4 regions of the Pseudocitrobacter sp. CD920760 genome follow, and region 2 is predicted to be linked to each of the others. Evidence: predicted binding sites of a transcription regulator. Region 2 holds the regulator's gene; each other region holds the start of a gene.
What was found. The regulator PurR, encoded in region 2, represses purine synthesis genes. The targets are predictions, from matches to a motif close to CANGCAAACGTTTGCNTG.
Positions count from the first base shown of each region.

Region 1: the regulator PurR is predicted to act here: its motif matches at 1,806-1,823, upstream of tusA (sulfurtransferase TusA).
Region 3: the regulator PurR is predicted to act here: its motif matches at 1,364-1,381, upstream of AC1MKH_RS01480 (NCS2 family permease).
Region 4: the regulator PurR is predicted to act here: its motif matches at 2,284-2,301, upstream of rfaQ (lipopolysaccharide core heptosyltransferase RfaQ).

Region 1 covers NZ_CM173490.1:4,879,845-4,884,058, forward strand. The annotation lists gene AC1MKH_RS23025 (TRAP transporter small permease) at 1-320, opposite strand, end outside; gene AC1MKH_RS23030 (TRAP transporter substrate-binding protein) at 331-1,314, opposite strand; gene tusA (sulfurtransferase TusA) at 1,501-1,746, opposite strand; gene AC1MKH_RS23040 (7-cyano-7-deazaguanine/7-aminomethyl-7-deazaguanine transporter) at 1,946-2,611, shown strand; gene AC1MKH_RS23045 (DcrB family lipoprotein) at 2,685-3,242, shown strand; gene AC1MKH_RS23050 (MFS transporter) at 3,243-4,214, opposite strand, start outside.
Region 2 covers NZ_CM173490.1:2,901,379-2,905,592, forward strand. The annotation lists gene AC1MKH_RS13565 (MFS transporter) at 1-944, opposite strand, end outside; gene cydH (cytochrome bd-I oxidase subunit CydH) at 1,106-1,195, opposite strand; gene purR (HTH-type transcriptional repressor PurR) at 1,490-2,515, shown strand; gene punR (DNA-binding transcriptional activator PunR) at 2,512-3,444, opposite strand; gene punC (purine nucleoside transporter PunC) at 3,553-4,214, shown strand, end outside.
Region 3 covers NZ_CM173490.1:318,899-323,112, forward strand. The annotation lists gene soxR (redox-sensitive transcriptional activator SoxR) at 1-293, shown strand, start outside; gene AC1MKH_RS01475 (glutathione S-transferase family protein) at 557-1,225, shown strand; gene AC1MKH_RS01480 (NCS2 family permease) at 1,641-2,990, shown strand; gene AC1MKH_RS01485 (Na+/H+ antiporter) at 3,158-4,214, shown strand, end outside.
Region 4 covers NZ_CM173490.1:5,043,527-5,047,740, reverse strand. The annotation lists gene mutM (bifunctional DNA-formamidopyrimidine glycosylase/DNA-(apurinic or apyrimidinic site) lyase) at 1-157, shown strand, start outside; gene coaD (pantetheine-phosphate adenylyltransferase) at 195-674, opposite strand; gene waaA (lipid IV(A) 3-deoxy-D-manno-octulosonic acid transferase) at 682-1,959, opposite strand; gene rfaQ (lipopolysaccharide core heptosyltransferase RfaQ) at 2,362-3,411, shown strand; gene AC1MKH_RS23775 (glycosyltransferase family 4 protein) at 3,408-4,214, shown strand, end outside.

The DNA of each region.
Region 1 (4,214 bases), 2.0 Mb from region 2:
AACATCAGCACAGTCACCAACAGCATCAGTAAGTCCACCAGCCGCGCCGCCGCTTTTTGCAGCGCAGCGGGCAGGCGGTCGGTGAGCATATTGACCGCGATATGCGACCCGGCGCGATAGCCCACCGCCGCGCCGATAAAGGTGAAGGTCACCATGCAGATAATGGCAATCGGCTCCGGCCAGGATTCGCCCCGGTTAAGTACATAGCGAGAGAAAATGCCTACCGGGATGACAATGGTCATCAGCAGCAGTGACAGCCCGGCAACCCACATCGCCAGCATGTAAAGCCGGTCCATTGCACGCGAAAAATGCTCTGACATAGGGCCTCCGCTACTGGACATCAGCAATGGCGTTCATCAGGTCCTGATGCTTTTCGCCATACGCTTTTCGCACCGGTTCCGTGGCCTGAACAAAGAAGGTTTTGTCGATTTCGTGGAACTGCACGCCACCCGCTTTCATCTTCGCCAGCGCCTGATCGTTATAGGCTTTCCACAGTTCACGCTGCTCCAGCTGCGCTTCATGGGCCAGGGTGATGATTTTTTGCTGATCGTCCGCGCTCAGTTTGTCCCACTTCACTTTCGAGTAGAGCAGCATTTCCGGGGTAATAAAGTGGCCGCTCAGGGTGTAGTTTTTGGCGACGGGCAGGTAGTTATGGGCGATAAACGTCGGCGGATTATTTTCCGCGCCGTCAATCACGCCCGTTTGCAGGCCGCTGTATACCTCACTCACGCCCATCGCCACCGAGTTCGCCCCCATATCTTTTAGCGTCGCCAGCGCAACCGGGCTGCCCTGCACGCGGATCTTCATGCCCTTGAGATCTTCCGCCTTCAGCACCGGCTCTTTGGTGATGAGATTACGCGTACCGGAATCCATCCAGCCGAGGAAGACCAGCCGTGATTTCGGATTGTTAGTGAGCTTGTCGCCAATCTGCTTGCCGATATCGCCGTCGATCACCTTATGCATATGATCTTCATCGCGAAAAACATAGGGCAGCGTGAAGACTTCGATATCGGGCAAAATCGCCGCGACCGGGGCCATCGATACGCGGATCATGTCGATCGCCCCCATCTGCGCCTGCTCGATCATCTGCTTCTCATCGCCCAGCACGCCGCCGGGAAAGACTTTAATCTCCAGCTTGTCACCGGTTTGCTGTTTGAGTTTGTCCCCCATGTGCTGCACCGCCACCACGTTCGGGTAGCCTTCGGGGTGAACATCAGCGGCTTTGATCACCTGCGCCGAGGCGTAAGAGGTAAACAGGAGAGTGGCGGTTGAAAGGCACAAAGCGGCCACGAATGGCTTAACAGTCATCTTCATCGGTCGGCTCCAGCGGTATTTTTGCGGTAAGAGATAAAACGTTGTTTTAGTTTTCCGCTTAAAAACTAGACGGGAAGTGCGAGGTGGGCGGTGAGATAACTCACAAAAGAAACAATTTCGAAACGCGATTTTAACGATGTGATAACGATATTTCAGGACAGATCACATAATCTGCCCTGACAAAAACTAATGGCTTTTACGCAGCAGGTAGCGATACGGCAGGGTGTCAGTCTCTTTGGCAATCAATTCATGTTCCATGAACGTGCAGAAACCGGGAATATCGCGGGTGGTTGCCGGATCGTCGGCAATAATCAGCAGCGTTTCGCCCACGGGCATCGTGCGCACGGTTTTGCGCACCATCATTACCGGCTCCGGGCAACGGAGGCCAAGGGCATCTAAAGTATGGTTTGGGCTGGCGAACAGATCGGTCATTGTGGTCTCACCGTAGAAAAATCGGCCTTAGTTTACGCCGTGATTTCTGTGACGCAAGTCAGGTTAACGATTGCGTGAAAAACAACCATTGCAATGCCGCACGGAAGCAGTATCATTCGCTCCCTTATCGCGCAGGTAACGATAAGAATACGAACAGTTTTATTGGGTTCCCTCACCCCAATCTCTAAAAAGGTACAATATGACTCCCTTTACATCCGTACAGCGCAAGCACGCGCTGGTTTGGCTATCGCTATTCCATTTGCTGGTTATTATTTCCAGTAACTATCTGGTGCAGTTGCCAGTTTCTGTTTTTGGCTTCCACACCACCTGGGGCGCGTTCAGCTTTCCGTTTATTTTTCTCGCGACTGACCTCACCGTGCGCATTTTCGGCGCGCCGCTGGCTCGACGCATCGTCTTTGCGGTGATGCTCCCCGCGCTGATGGTCTCCTACGCTGTTTCATCACTTTTCTATATGGGTGAATGGCAAGGCTTTGCCGCGCTGGCGAGCTTCAACCTGTTTGTCGCCCGTATCGCCGCCGCCAGTTTTATGGCCTACGCGCTGGGGCAGATCCTCGACGTGCATGTCTTTAACCGCCTGCGCCAAAGCCGTCACTGGTGGCTTGCGCCGACAGCCTCGACGCTGTTCGGTAATATCAGCGATACGCTGGCCTTCTTCTTCATCGCCTTCTGGCGCAGCACCGACCCGTTCATGGCGCAGCACTGGGTGGAAATCGCACTGGTCGATTACTGCTTTAAAGTGCTGATCAGCATCATCTTCTTCCTGCCGATGTACGGCGTGCTGTTAAACATGCTGATGAAAAGGCTGGCAGACAAATCCGATTTGTCAGCAATGCAGCCAGGTTAAAGGTTCGTTTTCCGAGTTGTGATAAGATGGGTGAATGAGCCGTTAATGGCCGTTTATCGAAAGGAAGAAGTCAATGCGCAAATTGGTGAAATACGTTGGTATTGGCCTGCTGGTTGCCGGGCTGGCAGCCTGTGACAACAGCGATACCAAAGCTCCGGCACAGGGTGCGGCGGCAGAGAGCAACGCCTCCGGGCAGCCGATTAACCTGCTGGATGGCAAGCTGAGCTTCTCATTACCCGCGGATATGACCGACCAGAGCGGAAAAATGGGTACCCAGAGCAATAATATGCACGTCTACTCTGATGCGACCGGGCAGAAAGCCGTGATCGTTATCGTGGGTGACAACACCGATGAAGACCTCGGCGTGATGGCGAAACGTCTGGAAGAGCAGCAGCGCAGCCGCGACCCGCAGTTGCAGGTCGTGACCAATAAATCCATTGAGGTGAAAGGCCACACGCTGCAACAGCTGGACAGCATCATCTCTGCTAAAGGCCAGACCGCGTACTCTTCCGTTATCCTCGGCAAAATTGATGGCAAGCTGCTGACCATGCAGGTTACCCTGCCGGTAGATAATCAGCAGCAGGCGCAGACTGCCGCTGAGAACATCATCAATACTATCGTTATCAACTAATTAGTCTGCTGACGACGCGGCCTTCGGTTGTTCAACCGGAGGCCTTTTTTTTAGCCGCCACCCCAGCAGCAGCGCAATCGCCACCAGCCCGGCAGCGGCCAGGTAAATCGTCGATACGCCCATCCACGCCATCATCAGCCCGGCGAGCGGCCCGGTGATCCCGAGCGATAAATCCATAAACACCGTATAGGTGGCCAGCGCGGAACCCTGGTTTTGCTGCGGCACGGCCTTCACTGCCACTACACCAAGCGCCGGGAAGACCAGCGAGAAGCCTGCTCCCGCAAAGAAGGTACCGATTTTCGCCATCAGCGGTGTATCGGCGATGCCCACCAGCAACAGGCCGATAATCTCAACCGTAAAGCAGATCATTGCCACGTTCAGCCCGCCCAAACGGTTGATGCCGTTGGGGAACAGCAGACGCGTGCCGACAAATGCGCAGCTAAAGAGCGTGAGCGCAAAGGCTGCGCCATCCCAGCCTTTGGCATCATAAAACAACGTAATGAAGGTCGCGATAACGCCGAAGCCCGCCGAGGCCAGCGCCAGCGCCATGCCGTAGGGCCAAACGCGCCCGAGCACCGCGCGAAACGACATCACTTTGCCCTTCGCCGCTTTCACTTCCGCACGCGGCAGCGCACAAATCACCGCCAGCGCGGCAACCGCCATAATCACCAGCGCCAGCCCGTGCAGGCCGCCGTACTGATAGCAGAGCACGCCGAGCGGCGCGCCCATCGCCATCGCCCCGTAGGTCACGATGCCGTTCCAGGAAATGACGCGCCCGATATGCAGCGAGCCCACCACGCCAACGCCCCACAGCGTGGAGCCGGTGCCGGCAAAGCTTTGTCCAATCCCCAGAATCACACGCCCCAGGCACAGCAGCACCAGGCTTACCATCGGCCAGCCACCGCCCATCGCCGCCAGCAAATAACTCAGGCCGCTGAGAAAACAGCCGCACAAACCAAACACCACGATTTT
Region 2 (4,214 bases):
ACGCGCATCTGCAATGGTGGCACCACCGCAAAGGTCGCCGCGCCCCACACCACCATACTGAACGCCGCGCCGATTTCCGTACGCGCCAGGAACGGGATCGCCAGCATAATCAGCATCAACAGCAGCAGAAAACCTTTCAGCGTACCGCTCACTGAACGGTCAGCAAATTTACCGCCAAGATAGTTACCGATTGAGAAGCCCACGCCAATCAGTACCAGCATTAATGTGATAAAGGCAGGCGTCGCATTCGTGATGGTGTGCAGAACCGGAGAAATGTAGGTATAGAGCGTGAACATCGCCCCAGCGCCCAGTACGGTCGTGAGCAACGCAGACAATACCTGTGGGCGTACCAGCACCGACAGTTCACGTTTCACGTCTGGTTTCTCACCCGCCCCGCCCTTCGGCAGCGACAACCACAGGCCGATTATTGCAATTACGCCCAGCCCTGCCGTCGCCAGGAACGACATGCGCCAGCCGATGGTCTCCCCAAGCCACGTGGCCGCCGGAACGCCACCGATATTGGCGATGGTCAACCCCATAAACATGGTCGCTACCGCGCTGGCTTGTTTATGTTTTGGCACCACGCTTGCGGCAACCACCGACCCCAGACCAAAGAACGCGCCGTGGTTGAGGCTGGTTATAATGCGTGACAGCATCAGCGTGGTGTAATCCGGGGCGATAGCAGAAAGGACGTTACCCAGGGTAAAAATCGCCATCAGGAAAATTAAGGCGTTGCGGCGTGCGCGATGTGAGAGTAGCAGCGTCATCAGCGGCGCGCCAACCATGACACCTACGGCGTAGGCGCTGATCAACATACCTGCGGCAGGAATCGAGACATCAACCCCTTTGGCAATAACGGGTAATAGCCCCATCGGCGAAAATTCGGTGGTACCTATCCCGAATGCGCCTACGGCTAACGCCAGTAAGGGATAATTCACTTTCATGCTTTGACTCCGGTTTGCCGCAAACGCAGGGCGGCGTGACAACAGATAGCAAAAGCATGACATCAATCACAAAAAAACAGAAGTGAACAAATTAGCAAAATATTTTTGCTGAATTGATAACAATCTCAGAGAGGGAGAGCAGCCTCTCCCTTTAGGATGGGTTAATGCAGGACGGCGGTCAGCGCGGCAGCCACGATCAGCGCCAGCGTAATAACCGTGGTGGTAATTGACATCTTCAGTTCGGTACTCATCAATTTTTCTCCTTATTATCCCCACACCAAAAGTGAGCTATGTCATTTTTGCACACTTATTCGCAAAAATCTTCCCGGATTTCACGCAATAACCGATTTTGCGCTTCCACTTTTGGCAAAGATAAGACAAAATTCGACGCTTATTAAAAAGTGTATCGGCCATTGACCCCCTCCTGTCGTCCTGTGTCGTTTTCCCGGCGAACCGCAATTTATAACATTGCGCCAGGGTGAGTGAAGGCAAACGTTTTCGTATTGAATCGATCAGGGGCAGGCCCGGGTCTGGAGTGAGATGGAATGGCAACTATTAAAGATGTAGCGAAGCGCGCAAACGTTTCCACTACAACTGTATCACATGTGATTAACAAGACGCGTTTTGTCGCCGAAGAGACGCGTGAAGCGGTGTGGGCGGCAATCAAAGAATTGCACTACTCTCCCAGCGCCGTGGCCCGTAGCCTGAAGGTCAATCACACCAAGTCCATTGGTTTGTTGGCGACCAGCAGTGAAGCTGCCTACTTTGCAGAAATTATTGAAGCCGTTGAGAAGAACTGCTTCCAGAAAGGCTATACCCTGATCCTCGGGAATGCGTGGAACAACCTTGAAAAACAGCGCGCGTATCTCTCCATGATGGCGCAGAAGCGCGTGGACGGCCTGCTGGTGATGTGTTCCGAATATCCGGATTCGCTGCTGCAGATGCTGGAAGAGTACCGTCATATTCCGATGGTGGTTATGGACTGGGGCGAAGCGAAAGCTGACTTTACCGACTCAGTTATCGATAACGCCTTCGAAGGCGGCTATATGGCTGGTCGTTATCTGGTGGAACGTGGGCATCGCGAAATTGGCGTGATCCCAGGCCCGCTGGAGCGCAATACCGGCGCAGGTCGTCTGGCTGGCTTTATGAAAGCCATGGAAGAGATGATGATCAAGGTGCCGGAAAACTGGATTGTGCAGGGCGATTTCGAACCGGAATCCGGCTATCGCGCGATGCAGCAAATACTGTCCCAGAATCCGCGCCCTACCGCTATCTTCTGTGGTGGCGATGTCATGGCGATGGGCGCGTTGTGCGCCGCAGACGAAATGGGGCTGCGCGTGCCGCAGGATATCTCGCTGATTGGTTACGACAACGTGCGCAACTCGCGTTTCTTTACCCCGGCGCTGACCACCATCCACCAGCCGAAGGATTCCCTCGGGGAAACCGCCTTCAATATGCTGATGGACCGAATTGTCAGTAAACGCGAAGAGTCGCAGTCCATTGAAGTGCACCCGCGCCTGATTGAACGCCGTTCCGTGGCCGACGGCCCGTTCCGCGATTACCGCCGTTAAGCCTCTTTGCGGACGCTCGAATCGGGCGTTCGCAACCATTCGTTGTTCAGCGTTTCACTGTCCCCTAAATACTCGAGTAACCAGCTTAGCGCCGGTGAACTGTCGTTTTGCTGCCAGGTCAGACAACAGGCCGCATCGGGAAACGGGTTTTCCAGTTCCAGAGCAACCCATTCACCTTTATCTATCTTCGGTCGCGCAAAATGCTCTGGTACCATGCCAACGCATAATCCTGCGGATAAGCAGGTTTCTGACGATTCCCAGTCAGGCACCACGACCCGCTTCTGGTTGTCCAGTAACCAGGTAGTACGTTTAGGTAACGAACGTGACGTATCTTCGCGCACCAGCGACGGCCAGTTGCGCAACACGTCATCACTGAGCGGCCCCGCCATCTGCGCCAGCGGATGCGTACGGGCTACCACACACTGCCAGCTCAGCATGCCCATATCGCGAAACGCATAGCGCCCCCCCACGGGAATCGCGCGCGTCGCGCCAATCGCTAACTCAACGCGCCCATCCGCCAGTGCATCCCACACCCCGTTAAATACCTCCTGATACACCAACAGCTCTACGTCACTGAAGTGGCGATAAAAATCGACAATCATCTGTCGGGTGCGCTCTGGTTTTACGATATTGTCCACCGCGATGGCCAACTGCCCTCTCCAGCCATTAGCAATTTGCTGACACTGCTGACGGGTGATCTGCATTTTTTTGATAACAGAACGCCCCTCTTTCAAAAACCATGCCCCGGCGGGGGTTAATTCTACATCCCGGTGGCGACGTTCAAACAGCGGAACCGCCAGCCACTCCTCCAGTTGACGTACCGTATAACTGATTGCAGAAGGTACACGGTGCAGCTCATTTGCCGCGCCACTAAAGCTGCCATTCCGCGCAACGGCATCCACGACTTCCAGTGAATATTCAGACCACATTTTCTGCTCACAAATTTTTTGAAACCAACACGCAAATATTAGCGTTTCACAAGGCAAATTTCACTCTCTACACTCTCAGCCTCTTCCAAAACAAGAAAAGGCGTTTTTATGCAACCTGGGAAAGGATTTTTAGTCTGGCTCGCCGGCCTGAGCGTATTAGGCTTTTTGGCCACCGATATGTATCTTCCGGCCTTCGCCGTGATTCAAAACGATCTCCAAACGCCGGCAGCGGCTGTCAGCGCCAGCCTGAGTCTGTTCCTTGCCGGGTTTGCTCTCGCGCAGCTGCTTTGGGGGCCGCTTTCAGATCGTTATGGCCGCAAGCCTGTTCTGCTGATTGGTCTGACCATCTTCGCCTTTGGCTGTCTGGGTATGCTGTGGGTTCGTGATGCCACCACCCTGCTGATTCTGCGTTTTGTACAAGCCGTTGGAGTCTGCGCTGCGGCAGTGACCTGGCAGGCTATGGTGACGGATTATTTTCCGGCACAGCGGACTAACCGTATTTTTGCCACCATCATGCCGCTGGTCGGGCTTTCTCCGGCGCTGGCACCGTTACTGGGAAGCTGGATCCTGCATCATTTTGAATGGCAGGCCATCTTTGCCACCCTGTTTATCATCACCGTTATGTTGATGATTCCGGCCCTGCGCCTGAAACCCGCACATAAAAAGAACGCGGTCAGTGAAAACAAACTGACCTTTATGAAACTCCTGCGCAGTCAGGACTATCGCGGCAACGTACTTATCTACGCCGCCTGCTCCGCCAGCTTCTTTGC
Region 3 (4,214 bases), 2.6 Mb from region 2:
ATGTAGCAATCATTAAAATCGCGCAGCGGCTGGGCATTCCGCTTGCCACGATCGGCGAGTCGCTGGGCGTGGTGCCAGAAGGGCATACGCTGGGGCAAAAAGACTGGAAACGGCTGACCACTCAGTGGCGTCAGGAGCTGGATAAACGCATTCACTCGATGGAAGCGCTACGCGATCAGCTTGATGGCTGCATCGGTTGCGGCTGTATGTCGCTGCGTGACTGCCCGCTGCGCAACCCTGGCGACAAACTGGGGGAAGAAGGAACGGGCGCACGCCTGCTGGAAGACGAATAAAAAACGAAAGCGCCACAACTGGGCGCTTTCGTATGTTCCGGTCTTTGTCTTTCGCTCTATCCCACTGGTTCATGGGAGGGTTTCCCCCGACATCAGCATCCCTCGGTCGAGCTACGGGTTGGAGGTTCCGGTTTGTGCTGACACTTTAAGTCTACCTCTCCTCCCCCTGTTCGCCAGTCGGATTGACGTTTTTTTCGCCGCAATTTTTACGGGGATTGCCGTCTGTTCCTATAGTTAATTTGAACAAACCTGCGGAGAAAACCATGTTAACCGTCCACCATCTGAATCAATCCCGCTCGCAGCGCGTGCTCTGGGCGCTGGAAGAGTTGAACCTGCCTTACCAGATTATCCGCTATCAGCGCGGGGCTGATATGCTGGCTCCTGACTCTCTGAAAAAAATCCATCCGCTGGGTAAATCGCCGATTGTCGAGAATGACGGCCACGTTATCGCTGAATCTGGCGCGATCCTCGAATATCTCCAGGAAATCGGCGATCCCGAAAGCCGCTTTAAACCGCAGGATATCGAAGGCAAATTGCAGTATCGCTTCTGGCTGCACTATGCCGAAGGCTCGTTGATGTCGCTCATGATGATCAAGCTGGTTTTGCAGATGCTGGGCAAATCCCCGGTGCCGTTGGGGTTGCGCACGGTGGGAAAAGTGCTGGGAACGGGCGTTCAGAAAGCCTGGCTGAATAATCAGATTGCCACGCATGCCGGGTTTATCGAGTCGCATCTTGCGAAAACGCCGTGGTTTGCGGGGGAAAACCCGAGCATGGCGGACATCCAGATGAGTTTTCCACTGTTTGCGCTGCTTTCTCGCGGCGGGATACCGTCTCTGCCCAATATCGCCGCATGGAAGGCGCGTGTGGAAGCGCGTCCGGCCTGGCAGCAGGCGATTGAAAAGGGCGGTCCCTTTTCTCTGCCCGGCGAGTAGCGCCCGATTTGCAACGAAATTGTTGTCGGATTGCGCATGAACGATAACGTTTGCGCACAGGTTGGCGATTTCTTCATCGTCATAAGCGAAATTTAGCGAAATGGCGTAAACATCAGTTGAAAATGGTGCCATAAAAACCAGATAATCGTTTGCCTTAAAATTCTGACGCCTTCTTCTGGCATTTTTGACGTTTTATGCTTAGTCAATTTGCCGGAGTCGTCCAGAAAGTACCCATTCTGCATGTGCAGCGTGGAAGGTAACGCTCAACCGTTTTGTATGCGCGGAGTTAAACGTTTGCTTTTTTGCGGCTCCCCTTTGCCGCGAGGTTTAAGCACAAGGAGATGACGTTTAACTGTCAGTGGATGCTCCACCACGTATGCGAACGAATGATAAAAATTTTCAGGGGATGTTTTCTATGTCTACGCCTTCAGCGCGTACCGGCGGTTCACTCGACGCCTGGTTTAAAATTTCTGCTCGTGGTAGCTCCGTTCGTCAGGAGATTGTCGCCGGTCTTACCACCTTCCTGGCGATGGTCTATTCCGTTATCGTCGTGCCGGGGATGCTGGGCAAAGCGGGCTTCCCGCCTGCTGCGGTCTTCGTAGCCACCTGTCTGGTGGCGGGTGTCGGCTCCATCGTGATGGGCCTGTGGGCGAACCTGCCGCTGGCTATTGGCTGTGCTATCTCACTGACCGCGTTCACCGCGTTCAGTCTGGTGCTGGGCCAGCATATCAGCATTCCGGTCGCGCTCGGCGCGGTCTTCCTGATGGGGGTTCTGTTCACCATTATTTCTGCGACGGGCATCCGTAGCTGGATTTTGCGCAATTTGCCGCAGGGCATCGCGCACGGCACCGGTATCGGTATCGGCCTGTTCCTGCTGCTGATTGCGGCAAACGGCGTTGGCCTGGTGATTAAGAACCCGCTGGATGGTCTGCCGGTTGCGCTGGGTCACTTCGCCAGCTTCCCGGTGATTATGTCGCTGGTCGGTCTGGCGATGATTATCGGCCTCGAAAAACTGAAAGTACCGGGCGGCATCCTGCTGACCATCATCGGTGTGTCGATTGTCGGCCTGATTTTCGACCCGAATGTACACTTCTCCGGTTTCTTCGCCATGCCTTCTCTGAGCGATGACAACGGTAACTCCCTGATTGGCAGCCTGGATATTATGGGCGCGCTCAACCCGATCGTGCTGCCAAGCGTACTGGCGCTGGTGATGACGGCGGTGTTCGATGCCACCGGCACCATTCGTGCCGTAGCGGGTCAGGCTAACCTGCTGGACAAAGACGGGCAGATCATCAACGGCGGCAAAGCGCTGACCACTGACTCCCTGAGCAGCGTGTTCTCCGCGTTTGTTGGCGCAGCGCCAGCGGCAGTGTATATCGAATCTGCGGCCGGTACGGCGGCGGGCGGCAAAACGGGCTTGACGGCGATCACCGTCGGCGTTCTGTTCCTGTTGATCCTGTTCCTCTCTCCGCTTTCTTACCTGGTTCCGGCCTATGCCACCGCTCCGGCGCTGATGTACGTCGGCCTGCTGATGCTAAGCAACGTGGCGCGCATCGATTTCAACGACTTTGTTGATGCGATGTCTGGCCTGATTACCGCCGTTTTCATCGTGCTGACCTGTAACATCGTGACCGGCATTATGATTGGTTTCGCTACGCTGGTGATTGGCCGCGTGGTATCGGGCGAATGGCGTAAGCTGAACGTTGGCACTATCGTGATTGCGGTGGCGCTGGTGGCGTTTTATGCGGGCGGCTGGGCGATTTAAATCGTTCGGGCCTTAAAAGAAATGGGTGGCGAAAGCTGCCCATTTTTTTTCATTTTAAGGATCGTCTCGTTTCCTTTTGCGTTACTCTGGTATGCGTATGATACAGAGGCATGACGCTTCATATTTTACGTTCCATATAATAAGACAACGCTGCAAACAGGGATCGCATGGAAATATTCTTCACCATACTCATCATGACCCTCGTGGTCTCGCTCTCCGGGGTTGTAACCCGTGTCTTGCCATTTCAGGTGCCGCTGCCGCTGATGCAGATCGCCATCGGTGCGCTGCTGGCGTGGCCGACCTTCGGCCTGCACGTGGAGTTCGACCCGGAGCTGTTCCTCGTTCTGTTTATTCCGCCGCTGCTGTTCGCCGATGGCTGGAAAACGCCGACCCGCGAGTTCCTTGAACACGGGCGCGAAATCCTCGGCCTGGCCCTTGCGCTGGTGCTGGTGACGGTGGTTGGTATTGGTTTCCTGATTTACTGGCTGGTGCCAGGGATCCCACTGGTGCCTGCGTTCGCGCTGGCGGCGGTGCTGTCGCCGACCGATGCGGTGGCGCTCTCCGGGATTGTCGGTGAAGGGCGCATTCCGAAGAAAATCATGGGCATCTTGCAGGGCGAAGCGTTGATGAACGATGCTTCTGGCCTGGTCTCGCTGAAATTTGCCGTGGCAGTTGCCATGGGCACGATGGTCTTTACCGTTGGCGGCGCGACGCTGGAATTTATGAAAGTGGCGATTGGCGGCATCCTGGCCGGTTTTGTGGTCAGCTGGCTGTATGGTCGCTCGCTGCGCTTCCTGAGCCGCTGGGGCGGCGATGAGCCTGCAACGCAAATCGTGCTGCTGTTCCTGCTGCCGTTCGCGTCTTATCTGATTGCGGAACACGTCGGCGTTTCCGGTATCCTCGCGGCGGTTGCGGCGGGGATGACCATCACCCGTTCCGGCGTGATGCGTACCGCGCCGCTGGCGATGCGTCTGCGTGCCAACAGCACCTGGGCGATGCTGGAGTTCGTGTTTAACGGCATGGTGTTCCTGCTGTTGGGCCTGCAATTACCCGGCATTCTCGAAACATCGCTGGTGGCCGCAGAAGCAGATCCGAACGTTGAAATCTGGATGCTGTTTACCGACATTCTGCTGATTTATGCGGCGCTGATGCTGGTACGCTTTGGCTGGCTGTGGACGATGCAGCGCTTCAGCCAACGCTTCCTGAAGAAAAAACCGATGGAGT
Region 4 (4,214 bases), 2.1 Mb from region 2:
AGACTTTCTGCAAAGCGATGGTAAGCCGGGCTACTTTGCCCAGGAGTTGCAGGTGTACGGTCGCAAGGGAGAGTCGTGTCGGGTTTGCGGAACGCCGATTATCGCCACCAAACACGCACAGCGCGCGACATTTTATTGTCGTCAGTGTCAGAAATGAGTGGGTTGCGAGCCGGATGACGTCATCCGGCAAACGGCTATTTGAGTTTTTCCATTAACGCCTGATGGACGTTAGGCGGCAGAAAGTCGGTGACATCGCCCTGATGACGCGCCACCTCTTTGACTAAAGAAGAGGAGATAAACGACCACTCTTTTGACGGCATCAAAAACACGCTTTCCAGTGCCGGCATCAGATGACGGTTCATGTGCGCCAGCTGCATTTCATATTCAAAATCCGCCACCGCACGCAGGCCGCGAATCAAAATAGTGGCCTGCCGATCGCGAGCAAAGTTGGCCATCAAATCGCTGAAACCGACAACTTCTACGTTATCCAGATGCGCAATCGCCTGTTGTGCCAGCGCGACGCGTTCATTGAGATCAAACATCGGTTTCTTGCTGGGGCTGGCGGCAATTGCCAGAATCACCCGATCGAACATTTTGCTCGCGCGGGTAATGATATCGATATGTCCGTTAGTGATGGGATCGAACGTGCCTGGATAAATCGCCCGTTTTTGCATGACAGCCTCAGTGCGCTCTGGGTGGCAGATAAGGTTCCAGCAGTTGCAGCATGCGCTGTAACGCGCCCTGGTTTTGGTAGAGCACTTCAACTGCGTGTCGACCGTAGAAGTTACGATAATCTTCGTCGGTCAGTAAAGAGGAAATCTCTTTCGCCAGCGACGCGGCGTCGGTCACCGTGATCAGACCGCTGGCCTGATCGAGACGCGCGCAGATGTCTTTAAAGTTGAACGTGTGTGGCCCCATGAGCACCGGAATGGCGTGCGCCGCCGCTTCCAGCGGGTTATGACCACCACGCTCAACCAGCGATCCGCCCACAAAAGCGAGGTCTGCAATACCGTAAAGCAGCATCAGTTCGCCCATCGTGTCGCCCACCACAACCTGGGTGCCCGCCGAAGGAACTTCGCCAGAGGAGCGAGTGATAAAGCTTAAACCTGCCTGGCGCACCAGATTGATGGTGTCCGGGAAACGTTCCGGATGGCGCGGGACCAGAATCAACAGCAGGTCGGGGAAGGTTTTCAGCAGTTGCTGATGCGCTTCCAGCATGATGCTCTCTTCGCCTTCGTGCGTGCTGGTGGCAATCCATACCGGCCGATGCGGCGCCCACTGGCGGCGCAGGGTAATGGCTTTCGTCGCCAGCTGTGGCGTCACGGAGATATCAAACTTCAGGCTGCCGGTAACCGAGAGCTGATTGCGTTTTGCACCCAGCGCAATAAACCGTTCGCCGTCTTCTTCGTTTTGCGCGGCAATGAGCGTTATACGGCGCAACAGCGTCTGCACAAACTTGCCGAGTTTGGCATAACCCGCCGCAGAGCGCGCAGACAGGCGTGCGTTGGCAATCACCAGCGGGATTTTACGTTTATGCAGTGCGGCAATCAGGTTCGGCCACAGCTCGGTCTCCATGATCAGCACCAGCTTGGGGTCGACTTTATCGAGAAAACGGCTGATGGCGTCCGGGAGATCGTAAGGAAGATAAACGTGCTGTACGTCGCTGCCGAAGGCGGAAAGGACGCGCTCAGAGCCGGTTGGCGTCATAGTGGTCACGGTAATCGGCAGGTCGGGATAGCGATGGCGCAGTGCGCGCACCAGCGGAATGGCGGCCAGCGTTTCGCCGACGGAAACCGAGTGCAGCATAATGCCGCCCGGCGTCAGCGGCTTACGATAAAAACCGTAGCGCTCGCCCCAACGTTTGCGGTATGCCGGCGCTTTACGTCCACGCACCCAAAGCCGTATCCAGATCAAAGGCTGAATAAGGTAGAGGAGTGATGTGTAGAGCAATTGGAGCATAGTACGCAGCTGGCTTAGGAATGTGCTGAGGATTCTAAGTATTTAGCCCAACCTTTACCATCATTTTTGCCGATTTGAGCTGATTTAGCGGGAAAAATGCCTTTGCGCCATTAAACGTTAAACTATATTTGCTTTTTTATATGATTAATTGAGGTTGTTCCGGTGCGACCCAACGGTCTTGCCCTTAAACAAAATCACTTATGCAATCATATTACTCATTGTTTTAACAGAGAATATACTTAAGCAAGGTTAAAAAATATTCAATTCGGTTTGCTTAGGAATAAGTGATACACTAAGCCGCAATTAGAGCACGACGTCAGTATTCAGGTAACTGTGAGCCTGGGGCGGTAGCGTGCCTTTTTTTCAATTCCGACTGGTTATTATCATCATAAAGAGCCGCTTGTGGAAAAAACGTTCACCCGAATTCTGGTTATTAAAATGCGTTTTCATGGGGATATGTTGCTGACTACGCCAGTTATCAGCACGCTGAAACGTAATTACCCTGATGCGAAAATCGATATGCTGCTGTATCAGGATACGATCCCCATTATTTCGGAAAATCCGGAAATCAATGCGTTATATGGCATCAGCAATAAAGGCACAGCGGCAACCGCGAAAATAGCGAATTTTTACGGATTGGTGAAAACCCTGCGAGCGAATCAGTATGACCTGATTGTCAATCTGACCGATCAATGGATGATTGCGGTGCTGGTGCGTTTGTTGAACGCCAATGTCAAAATCTCCCAGGATTTCGCCCATCGCCAGTCGGCATTCTGGAAAAAAAGCTTTACCCATCTTGCGCCGTTTCAGGGCGAACACTGCGTGCTACGCAACCTTTCTGCGCTGGCACCGCTGGGGTTAACCCAAACCTGTCAGGAAACATCCATGCCCTATGCGCCGGAACATTGGGAGCGTATGCGACAGCAACTGGATGCTTTCGGAGTGGGTGACAACTATGTCGTCATTCAGCCGACCGCGCGCCAGCCGTTCAAGTGCTGGGATAACGATAAATTCGCGCAGGTCATCGATTCGCTCCAGCAGCGTGGCTATCAGGTGGTGTTGACCTCCGGGCCCGGCGCGGAAGACCTCGCCTGTGTAGAAGATATCGCGGCACAGTGTGCATCTCGCCCGGTGACGGGCCTTGCGGGTAAAACGCGCTTTCCCGAACTGGGCGCGTTAATCGACCATGCCGTACTGTTTATTGGTGTCGATTCGGCACCCGGTCACATTGCCGCTGCGGTAAAAACGCCGGTGATTTGTCTGTTTGGCGCGACTGACCATGTTTTCTGGCGTCCGTGGACCGAAGACATTATTCAGTTCTGGGCCGGGAATTATCAGGCGATGCCGCCGCGCTCGCAGCTCGATCGCAATAAAAAGTATATGTCCGTTATTCCTGCTGCCGATGTGATTGCGGCAACGGAGAAAATGTTGCCGTCGGGAGAGGCGCTATGATTGTCGCCTTCTGTCTCTATAAATATTTTCCGTTCGGTGGCCTGCAGCGCGATTTTTTGCGCATTGCTCAAACCGTGGCGGCGCGCGGTCATCACGTACGCGTTTATACGCAATCCTGGCAGGGCGACTGCCCGGCTGAGTTTGAACTGATCACCGTTCCGGTGAAATCGCGGACCAACCACGGGCGCAACGCTGAGTATTACGCGTGGGTGCAGGCGCATCTGAAAGCGCATCCGGCGGATCGTATTATTGGTTTCAATAAAATGCCGGGTCTGGATGTGTATTACGCCGCCGACGTTTGTTATGCCGAGAAAGTGGCGCAGGAGAAAGGCTTTTTCTATCGCCTGACGGCCCGCTATCGTCACTATGCGGCGTTTGAACGCGCCACGTTTGAGAAAGGCGAACCAACGCAACTATTGATGCTGACGAATAAGCAAATCGCCGATTTCCAGAAGCATTATCAAACCGAACCTGAGCGCTTTCATATTTTGCCGCCGGGGATTTACCCGGATCGTAAATATAGTCAGCAAATTCCCGACGCCCGCGCGGTTTATCGCGCGAAAAACGGTATTGGCGAACACGATTTCCTGCTGCTTCAGGTCGGTTCCGATTTCAGCCGAAAAGGCGTGGATCGCTCGATTGAAGCGCTCGCGGCGTTACCGGATGCCCTTCGCTGCAAAACCACGCTGTATGTTGTGGGTCAGGATAAACCTGGGCGATTTGAGGCGCTGGCAACAAAGCGAGGCGTGCGTGAGAACGTCCACTTTTTCTCGGGGCGTAACGACGTCTCTGAACTGATGGCC